Linked DNA regions of Catalinimonas alkaloidigena. The protein of the gene in region 1 interacts with the protein of each later gene in a pairwise test. Links are inferred from orthologs where the notes say so. Each region holds a gene or a part of one and is shown in the gene's direction. Other genes may lie near its edges.

Evidence for each region. The genes of interacting proteins can lie anywhere in the genome.
Region 2: the proteins of rplL (region 1) and trhO interact in binary tests that used the Escherichia coli proteins (3 or more experiments, as listed by UniProt). The link is inferred for Catalinimonas alkaloidigena from one-to-one orthologs.
Region 3: the proteins of rplL (region 1) and dnaE interact in binary tests that used the Escherichia coli proteins (3 or more experiments, as listed by UniProt). The link is inferred for Catalinimonas alkaloidigena from one-to-one orthologs.

Annotation. Positions count from the first base shown.
Region 1 is NZ_JAQFIL010000001.1:936,468-939,349, forward strand. The notes cover bases 72-2,882. They hold rplL (50S ribosomal protein L7/L12), read left to right. Parts: upstream 72-1,193; coding sequence 1,194-1,571; downstream 1,572-2,882. Other genes in these bases: rplA (50S ribosomal protein L1), read left to right, coding at 72-611; rplJ (50S ribosomal protein L10), read left to right, coding at 614-1,147; rpoB (DNA-directed RNA polymerase subunit beta), read left to right, coding at 1,747-2,882. In the rest of the region: more of rplA, read left to right, coding at 1-71. UniProt on the Escherichia coli protein: The binding site for several of the GTPase factors involved in protein synthesis (IF-2, EF-Tu, EF-G and RF3). Is thus essential for accurate translation.
Region 2 is NZ_JAQFIL010000001.1:3,512,108-3,514,989, forward strand. Bases 1-2,811 are described here. They hold trhO (oxygen-dependent tRNA uridine(34) hydroxylase TrhO), read left to right. Parts: upstream 1-777; coding sequence 778-1,845; downstream 1,846-2,811. Other genes in these bases: yidD (membrane protein insertion efficiency factor YidD), read left to right, coding at 1-205; ribD (bifunctional diaminohydroxyphosphoribosylaminopyrimidine deaminase/5-amino-6-(5-phosphoribosylamino)uracil reductase RibD), read left to right, coding at 298-765; OKW21_RS14305 (M23 family metallopeptidase), read left to right, coding at 2,086-2,811. In the rest of the region: more of OKW21_RS14305, read left to right, coding at 2,812-2,882. UniProt on the Escherichia coli protein: Catalyzes oxygen-dependent 5-hydroxyuridine (ho5U) modification at position 34 in tRNAs, the first step in 5-carboxymethoxyuridine (cmo5U) biosynthesis.
Region 3 is NZ_JAQFIL010000001.1:6,099,027-6,103,873, reverse strand. What follows is about bases 1-4,776. They hold dnaE (DNA polymerase III subunit alpha), read left to right. Parts: upstream 1-379; coding sequence 380-4,576; downstream 4,577-4,776. In the rest of the region: OKW21_RS24695 (hypothetical protein), read left to right, coding at 4,833-4,847. UniProt on the Escherichia coli protein: DNA polymerase III is a complex, multichain enzyme responsible for most of the replicative synthesis in bacteria. This DNA polymerase also exhibits 3' to 5' exonuclease activity. The alpha chain is the DNA polymerase catalytic subunit.

The DNA of each region.
Region 1 (2,882 bases):
TAAAAGATATTACCACTACAAGTTTTGATGCCTCTGTAGATTTGGATGTTAATCTGGGAGTTGATCCTCGTAAAGCGGACCAAATGGTTAGAGGTGTTGTAGCTTTACCTCATGGAACGGGTAAAGAAGTGAAAGTATTGGTCCTTTGTACACCAGACAAAGAAGAGGAAGCTAAAGAAGCAGGTGCAGACTATGTGGGGCTGGACGATTATATCCAGAAGATTGAGGGTGGATGGACAGATGTAGATGTAATCATCACCATGCCTACGGTAATGGCTAAAGTAGGTCGTCTGGGTAGAGTGCTAGGACCTCGCGGACTAATGCCCAATCCTAAAGCGGGTACAGTTACCATGGATATTGGTAAAGCAGTACAGGAAGTAAAGGGTGGTAAGATTGATTTCAAAGTAGATAAATTCGGTATCATTCATACCAGCGTAGGAAAGGCTTCTTTTGACGCTCAGAGAATTGCTGAAAATGCTAATGAAGTTATTCAGACATTAAGCAGACTTAAGCCTGCTTCCACCAAAGGAACATACATAAAAGGAATTTACTTGTCTAGTACGATGAGTAAAGGAATCCAAATTGATAAAAACAGTATAGCTGGATTATAATCATGACTAGAGAAGAAAAAGGTGTCCTGATAGAAGAATTAGCTGAAAAGTTAAAAAACACAAGCCATTTTTACATTGCTGATACCGGAGGCCTAACTGTTGCTGAGGTAAATAACTTTCGTGAAATGTGCTATAAAAGAGGTGTTGAGTACAGAATTGTAAAAAACACCCTGATCAAAAAGGCGCTGGAGAAACTAGATACAGATTACGCTCCTTTTGACGAAGCGTTAAAAGGTACTTCAGGGATTATGTTTTCTCCTGAAGTTAGTAATGCTCCGGCCAAAATAATTAAAGAATATAAAAAGAAAGATAAAGAGCTTACAAAGCCTGCTTTCAAAGCCGCTTCTATAGATAGCGATTTATTTATAGGAGCTGAGCATTTGGATATGTTAAGCTCATTGAAGTCCAAAGAGGAACTTATTGGTGAGATTATCACTTTATTACAATCTCCTGCAACCAATGTTATCTCTGCGCTTCAGAGTGGAAAGCATAAACTGGCGGGGATTGTAAAAACATTGTCCGAAAGAGAAGGATAGTATATTAATTTAGTAATAAACAAATCAATTTAAATAGCGTTTTAAAATGGCAGACTTGAAAGATTTCGCAGAACAGCTGGTTAACCTTACAGTTAAGGAAGTTAACGAACTTGCTACCATCCTAAAAGAGGAATATGGCATTGAGCCAGCTGCAGCCGCTGCTCCTGTTGCTGTTGCAGGTGGAGGTGGTGATGCTGCTGCCGAGGAAGAAAAGACTTCATTTGACGTAGTGCTGAAGTCACCTGGCGGTTCTAAACTAGCAGTTGTGAAACTTGTTAAAGAATTAACTGGTTTAGGTCTTAAAGAAGCAAAAGAACTTGTAGACAGTGCACCTAAAGAAATTAAAGAAGGTGTAAGTAAGGACGAAGCTGAAGGACTAAAAAAGCAGCTTGAAGAAGCTGGTGCAGAAGTAGAACTCAAGTAATCATTGAAATATTACTAGATTGCTTTGCAATTAGGCCTGGCCATTCAGTCAGGTCTTTTCCTGTTTGTATATACTTTTAAGTCTAAAGGTTCCTTGCACTTTTCAGGGTAGCACCTGCAAGTTTTGAAAACTACCTTTTTTATTCCAAATAAAACCTTAAAAAAACTAGAAGGCTTTGGCTAATTTATATAAACCCACTGAGCGCGTCAATTTTGCTTCCATAAAAACTGTACTTGACTATCCCGATTTTCTGGATGTTCAAGTAAAGTCATTTAAGGATTTTCTGCAAATTGAGACGCCCGCTGAAAGAAGAAGTAATGAGGGGCTGTTCAAAGTTTTCTCTGAGAACTTCCCGATTTCAGATTCTCGCGAAAACTTTGTTTTGGAATTCATTGATTATGTCATTGACCCTCCTAAATATTCTGTTGATGAGAGTATTGATAGAGGTTTGACCTTCTCTGTTCCATTGAAAGCAAAGCTTCGTCTTTCTTGTAATGATGAAGATAATGAAGATTTTGAAACCATAGAGCAGGAAGTTTTCCTAGGAAATATTCCCTACATGACCGAAAAAGGCTCTTTCATTATCAATGGTGCTGAAAGAGTGATCGTATCACAACTACACAGGTCTCCCGGGGTATTTTTTGCTCAGAGTAAACATACGAATGGTACAAAACTTTACTCCGCCAGAATTATTCCTTTCAAAGGGTCCTGGATAGAGTTTGCAACTGATGTAAACGGAGTAATGTATGCTTACATCGATAGAAAGAAAAAGTTTCCGGTTACTACCCTTCTGCGTGCCATAGGCTATGGTAGTGACAAGGATATCTTAGACTTGTTCGGACTATCTGAAGAAGTAAAAGCTGAAGAAAAAAGTCTCAAGCAATATGTCGGAAGAAAGCTAGCCGCGCGGGTACTTAGAACATGGACAGAAGACTTTGTTGACGAAGATACAGGGGAAGTGGTGTCTATTGACAGGAATGAGGTGCTGCTAGAAAGAGATTCGGTATTGTCCGAGGAAGATATAGATACTATTCTAGAGTCAGGTACTGATTCCATCATTCTTCACCGTGAAGATGTGAATATTACTGACTATTCTATCATTTACAATACCCTTCAGAAAGACAATTCTAACTCTGAGAAAGAAGCTGTTGAGCAGATTTACCGTCAGCTTAGAAATACTGAAGCTCCTGATGAACAGACTGCACGCGATATTATTCAGAGCTTGTTTTTCAGTGATAAACGTTATGACCTTGGTGAAGTAGGGCGTTACAGAATCAACAAAAAGCTGAATCTGGAAATAGATTCAGATGT
Region 2 (2,882 bases), 2.6 Mb from region 1 along the record:
TGCAATCTCGCCTATCTTGGGGAGTCATTGTCGGCATACTCCCAGTTGTTCAACTTACACAGCTACAGCCATCCGGGAATGGGGACTGTTAAAGGGTGTAAAACTTGGTATTAAACGGATATCAAGATGTCATCCGTGGGGAACTTCTGGTTTTGATCCTGTACCAAAAAATGTAAGATCTGATATTAAGAATTCTCACAGTTAACACTTGGGGAAATCATTTAGCCCTGATAGATTAATTAAGAAGAAAGTAGATTTTATGGATCGGACTGTGCATATTTTGTATATACAAGTTAAATGAAAGAGGAAGAAAAATACATGAGGCAGGTTTTTGAGCTTGCCCTCAAAGGTAAAGGTAAGGTTGCCCCTAATCCTATGGTAGGTTGTGTCATTGTAAATGATCAGCGTATTATTGGTAAAGGGTGGCATATGGAATACGGTAAAGCACATGCTGAAAGAAATGCTGTTGACAATGTTAGTGATAAAAAATTATTGATAGGTAGTACAGTTTATGTAAATTTGGAACCTTGTTCTCATTATGGCAACACCCCTCCCTGCTGTAATCTAATGGTTAGCAGTGGGGTTAAAAAAGTAGTAATTGCTAATGTTGATCCCAATCCGTTAGTGAATGGAAATGGGATAAAAAGAATGCGGGAGGCAGGAATAGAAGTTATTACTGGTGTATTAGATCAAGAAGGGAAAAAACTCAATGCATCCTTTTTTGAAAAAATGAGACGCAAAACTCATATTCAAACCGTAGATTAATTTATTCATCACATGTTATTGCATAACAGGATTGATAAAAAGATTTTGAAAAAACAAATGGAGGAGAGCAATGAAAAACGGGTTACTCTTTCTTTTTACAATTACGCTCACATAGAAAAGCCTGAAGTACTTCGCGATAAACTTTTTGCTGAGTGGTCAGAAATTGGTGTATTAGGTCGTGTGTACCTTGCTAAGGAAGGCATTAATGCCCAGGTTAATGTGCCTGAAGAAAAATTTGAACTCTTTAAGGCAAATATGAATAACCTATCTTTTCTCAAAGGAGTCAGGTTAAATATAGCGGTTGAAAAGGAAGGTAAATCTTTTTATAAGCTCAAGATAAAAGTACGACCTAAAATCGTTGCTGATGGTCTTGAAGAAAGTCAATTTGATGTTACTGACAAAGGGACGCATGTAAATGCTGAGGAGTTTAATCGCCTGACTGAAGATCCTAACACTATTGTAGTGGATATGCGCAACCACTACGAAAGTGAAGTGGGACATTTTGAAAATGCTATACTTCCTGATGTAGATACTTTTAGAGATGCGTTACCTATAGTGAAAGAAACGCTTCAACCATACCGTGATCATAACATTATCATGTATTGTACCGGGGGTATACGTTGTGAAAAGGCCAGTGCATATTTCAAACACCTTGGATTTAAAAAGGTACATCAGTTAGAAGGCGGTATTATCAAATATGCTCATGAGGTAGAAGCTAAAGGTCTTAAAAATAAATTTATTGGAAAAAACTTTGTTTTTGACGAGAGACTTGGTGAACGCATCTCAGGTGATATAATCAGTCATTGTCACCAATGTGGTAAACCTTGTGACAGCCATACCAATTGTAAGAATGATGCCTGCCATCTCTTATTTATTCAATGCGAAGAGTGCTCTGAAAAATTTGAAGGCTGCTGCTCAGAAGAATGTACAACATTCATTCATTTGGACGAAAACGAGCAAATAAAACTAAGAAAAAAGTTTCAGCAAAAACGAAATGTCTTTAAGAAAGGTAGGGCCGAACACCTCAAACAACATTGGCTAAAAGACTTAAAAATTATCAAGAAGCAAGCTCACAGTTAAATGTGAGCTTTTTTTTTGCATAGCTTCTCAGGATCATCTTCTTTCCTCTACTGTAAAGCATTAAAGTGAAAAGATGCTATCCATACTTCTTTCCAAATACCGATTATTCCATCATATGTAACTTTTGATTATGGTTTGAAGGTACGCAAGTGCACTCTGCTGCTAATTTTGATAGTACTTTAAGTAGCCAATAGAGGTGAAGCAGAAGGAAGAACAAACCACACATAATTAAAGTTATTCATGCCCAAAATAAAATATTATTACGATTCCAATACCTGTAAGTATGAAAGAGTAAAAGTGACCAAAAAGGAATGGATTATTGATGGGGTCATGAATATTTCTATCGTTCTGTTTGCGGCAATTGGGATAGCTTTTATTTACATGAACTTTTGCGATTCTCCTAAAGAAGTAAGCCTGAAAAAAGAAAATGAAAAGCTGCACTTCTATTACAATATTCTACATAAACAAATGGATGAAGCATCGTCCAAGCTGGCTCTCCTTCAAGATCGTGACGATGGAATTTATCGCACCATATACGAACAGGATCCTATCCCAGAGTCAGTAAGAAATGCAGGCATCGGAGGTGTGGAGCGTTATAACAAATTACTAAAGGCCAATCTAAGTGAAGAAGAGCTGATATTATCAACTGTAAAAGACTTTGATCAGATCAAAAGAAAAATGTACATACAGACGAAGTCGTATGATGAACTTTTGACATTGGCTAAGAATCAACACCTTATGTTGGCTTCAATACCCGCTATTGCACCTATTTCAACAAATGACTCATATTTGTCCTCTGGATTTGGCCTTCGTTATCATCCTATTTATAAAATAAGAAAATTGCATACCGGATTGGATTTTGCGGCACGTATTGGTACGGCAATATATGCAACTGGTGGTGGTACCGTATCAAAAGTATCAACCAGCTATTATGGCTATGGAAGACAGGTGGAAATTGATCATGGCTTTGGCTTTAAAACAAAGTACGCTCATATGTCTGAGTTTAATGTTAAAGTTGGGCAAAAAGTAAAGCGAGG
Region 3 (4,847 bases), 5.2 Mb from region 1 along the record:
AATACACAAAAAAAATTGCAATAGCTTATACTTAATGTTAAATGATTGAAATTTCTGATCTGTTTGAGTATTGAAAGTCTAGTGACTATGGTTTAGCAGCAAGTCTATCTTGTTTGCACCATTAAATACCGTAGCTGAGGGTTGAGTTTTCTTGATATGCATAATACTTTTTGATCACCTTTTTCAAATATTGAGATGACCAGAACATAAGCGTACAAACATGGAAGACTAAGAAATACTTTGATTTTTTCTATTAGTTTTGCTGAGATAAAATGACCAGATTTTGTTACTTGAAGCGACTGTTTACGCTTTCTTAGAGAGTTAAGCATCCTGAAGTACTTAATCTCATATTCTGAGTAAAAAGAGAAAAACAAGCGCTATGTACCTGATCTTTGATACTGAAACTACCGGTCTTCCCCGCGACTATAATGCTCCAATTACAGACCTGGACAACTGGCCCCGCATTGTGCAGTTATCCTGGCAGTTGCATGCTGCCGACGGAAAATTGCTCAACCAGCAGGATTACATCGTAAAACCAGTAGGGTTTACCATTCCTTTCAATTCTGAAAAAGTTCACGGTATCTCTACAGAACGGGCGCTGAAAGAAGGCCATCCTCTAGAAAAGGTGCTTGAGATATTTAACAAAGACCTGGAGCGTACCCAGGTAGTCATAGGTCATAATGTAGACTTTGATATTAATATCACCGGCGCAGAGTTGGTTAGAACAGGTCTTCCTACACATCTGATGGATATACAGAAGCTGGACACCAAAGATGAGTCTACTGACTTTTGCAAAATTCCCGGTGGACGTGGAGGAAGGTACAAATGGCCGACTCTTTCTGAACTCCATCAGAAGCTTTTCGGTGTAGGCTTTGACGAAGCACACAACTCTGCTTTTGACGTTGATGCTACTGCGCGCTGCTTTTTTGGATTACTCAAAGAAAAAGTGGTTAAGCCCTATAATGATGAAGTACCACTGGACAAAATCATCTACGAAGCACCGGATCTTGAGGCTGCCAGCCGTGCTGAAAAGGAGAAAAAAGAGTCAGAAGCTCCAACTATTCCGCTAAGTAATGAGCCAGTCAAAGAAATTAAGACTGCTCCTTTTAGTCATTTACACGTACACTCGCAATATTCTATACTCCAGAGTACGGCCAGTCTTAAAAATATCGTGGCAGCAGCCAAAGAGCAAGGCATGCCCGCCGTGGCAATTACCGACTTAGGAAGCCTTTTTGGCGCTTTTAAGGCGGTGGCCGAAGGCAAAAGACAAGGGTTGAAAGTTATCATAGGTTGCGATGTATACGTAGTAGAAGATCGCCATCAGAAAAAGTTTACCAAAGACATGAAAGACCAGCGGAGTCTGCAACTGCTGCTGGCCAAAAATCAGGAAGGTTATCAAAACCTTTCCAAACTTTGTTCATTAGGATATATTGAAGGCTATTATGGTGGTTTCCCTCGTGTTGATAAAGAATTAATTCAGAGGTACAAGCACGGATTGATCGCAACTACCGGTAGTATCTCCGGTGAGGTGCCCGATCTGATTCTGAACGTAGGGGAGCATCAGGCAGAAGAGGCCTTTGTCTGGTGGAAAGAAACATTTGGTGAGGACTTTTATGTAGAGCTTCAGCGTCATGGTCTGGAAGAAGAGAATCGTGTAAATGACATATTGCTCCGCTTTGCTAAAAAGTACAATGTAAAGGTAATCGCTACCAATGATGTGTATTATACCAGGCGTGCTGATGCTGATGCCCATGATACACTGCTCTGTGTAAAAAATGGTGATGTAATGTCTATGCCTAAGGGGCGGGGAAGAGGGTTTCGCTTTGGGATGCCTAACGATGAGTTTTATTTCAAAACAGAAGAGGAGATGAAGCGTCTCTTCCAGGACTTACCGGAAGCCATCACTAATACCTATGAAATTGTAGAGAAAACGGAAGAACTCAAACTGGAGCGAGACATTCTTTTGCCCCGCTTTGAAATACCCGAAGAGTTTGAGGACCAGGATGACTACTTGCGTCATTTAGCATATGAAGGCGCAAAAAGCCATTATGGGGAGGTCACGCCAGAGATTAGTGAGCGGATAGACCACGAACTGAAGATCATCAAGGACATGGGTTTTCCCGGTTACTTCCTTATTGTACAGGATTTTATCAACGCTGCCCGAAAAATGGGGGTGAAAGTAGGGCCGGGGCGTGGTTCCGCAGCCGGTTCAGTAGTGGCTTACTGTACCGGAATCACCAATATCGATCCGATTGAGTATGACTTACTCTTTGAGCGATTCCTCAACCCTGAGCGTATCTCCATGCCCGATATTGATATTGACTTTGATGACGATGGCCGACAAAAAGTAATAGATTATGTAATTAAGAAATATGGACGTAACCAGGTAGCCCAGATTGTGACGTTTGGCACCATGGCTCCTAAAATGTCTATCCGTGACGTAGCCAGAGTGAGCGAACTGCCACTTCCGGAAGCCAATCGCATCGCCAAGCTTGTACCGGAAAAGCCAGGGACTACCTTTGAGCAGGCATTGGCTGAAGTACCGGAGTTACAGCAAATTAAGCGAGGTAGGGATAAGCAATCAGAAGTAGTAAACCTGGCGCAAACGCTGGTAGGTTCGGTGAGAGGTACCGGCATACATGCTGCCGGAGTAATCATTGCTCCTGATGACCTGCTGGAATATATTCCTGTAAAGACAGATAAAGACTCTGACCTTTTTATCACGCAGTTTGATGGTTCGGTGGTGGAGTCAGCAGGTATGTTGAAGATGGACTTTTTGGGGTTAAAAACCCTAACCATCATCAAAACAGCCCTTGAAAATATTAAACAAAATCATGGTATTGAAATTGACATTGACACGATTCCACTGGATGATGAAGAAACCTACAAACTTTATCAGCGGGGCGATACCGTAGGTACTTTCCAGTTTGAGTCAGATGGGATGCGGCAATGGTTACAAAAACTCAAGCCTACCAATATAGAAGACCTGATTGCTATGAACGCCCTTTACCGTCCGGGGCCCATGCAGTTCATTCCTAACTTCATTGACCGCAAGCATGGGCGCGAACAGGTGGAATATCCTCATCCGCTGCTGGAAGGTATCCTCAAAAATACCTATGGTATTATGGTGTACCAGGAGCAAATCATGCAGACAGCCCAGATCCTGGGAGGGTACTCTCTCGGCGGTGCGGATTTGCTGCGTCGGGCGATGGGTAAGAAGAAGATAGAGGAGATGAACAAGCAGCGGGAGATTTTCGTCAAAGGGGCCAAAGAAAAACATGGGATTGAAAAGGGCAAAGCTGAGGAGGTTTTTTCCATTATGGAGAAGTTTGCCCAGTACGGATTTAACCGTTCACACTCTGCCGCATATTCAGTAGTAGCTTACCAGACGGGATATCTGAAAGCGAATTATCCGGCAGAATACATGGCGGCTGTTCTTACCCACAATATGAACAATTCCGATAAGGTAACTGCCTTTCTGGATGAGTGTAAGCGCCAGGGTATCAATGTGCTGGGGCCAGATGTTAATGAAAGCAGGTATTTCTTCGGCGTGAATAAAGAAGGACAGATCCGCTTCGGCTTAGGGGCTGTAAAAGGCGCAGGTGAAAATGCGGTAAGTGCCATCATAGAAGAACGAGATGGAGAAGGGCTTTACAAAGATATCTTTGAGTTTACCAAACGGATTAACCTCCGACAGGTCAATAAGAAAACGCTGGAGGTCTTGGCAATGGCGGGTGCCTTCGACTGTTTTGATGGCTTGCATAGAAGGCAATACTTACATACTGAAGAAGGAGATGCCAGTCTGATAGAAAAAGCATGTAAGTATGCAGTTACACTACAACAGGAAGAAGAGTCCGCGCAACAATCATTGTTCGGAGGTAGTAATGGAGTAGATGTTCCTCTACCCAGGCTTACGGATTGCGAACCTTATAGTGAGATAGAAAAACTAAAAATTGAGAAAGAGGTAATTGGGTTCTATATCTCTGGACATCCTTTAGATCAGTTTAAGCTAGAAATTGAAAACTTCTGTACATGCACGGTAGACCAGGTACCGAATTATAAGAATCAGGATATATCTGTGGCAGGTATCGTCACCTCATTTCAGGAGCGGCAGACTCGTACTGGTAAGCCTTTTGGCCTGGTAACCATAGAAGATTATCAGACTTCTCTGAACCTTGCCTTCTTTGGAGAAGACTTTTTGAGTAACCGTCATCGGCTGTCTATAGGGGAGTTTGTATACATAAGAGGGAAGGTAGAGGAACGCTACAATCAACCGGATGTCTGGGAACTTCGCCCTCAGTCTGTGCAGCTTTTAAGTGAGATCCGCGAGAAAATGACCAAAGGTGTTCAACTCAAAATTCCTGTAGAAGTTCTGGATGATAAATTAGTATCAGATCTGGAAAAACTTCTCCTGGATTATCAGGGTAGCTGTGCCTTAAAAGTTTACCTGCAAGACGGTATGGAGAGTATTACTGTAGATACCATGTCCAGGAAGTTTAAAGTAAACCCTGTCAATAGCTTTTTTGAAACAGTAGAAAAGCTTAAGGATATTACTTATAAACTAGAGGCTAATTAAGCCCTTATTTGCCAGGTAAGATGAATTGAACCGTGTGCATGCTATGCTAAAAGCCTTGGTAACGCTATTTGAGTAGTTTGGGATAACATCAATGAGCTCTGGGGCATAACAGGTCCTGGACCAACTACCCTACCTTAGATGCCAGTAAGGCTGACATTGCTCAAGATGAAATAAATGAGCAGACACTGCCAGTGATGCAGCGGATAGTTGTTGGGTACATTGCATTGGGGAGAACATAGCAGCGAATCCGCGATGTGTGGAAGTAGAGGTA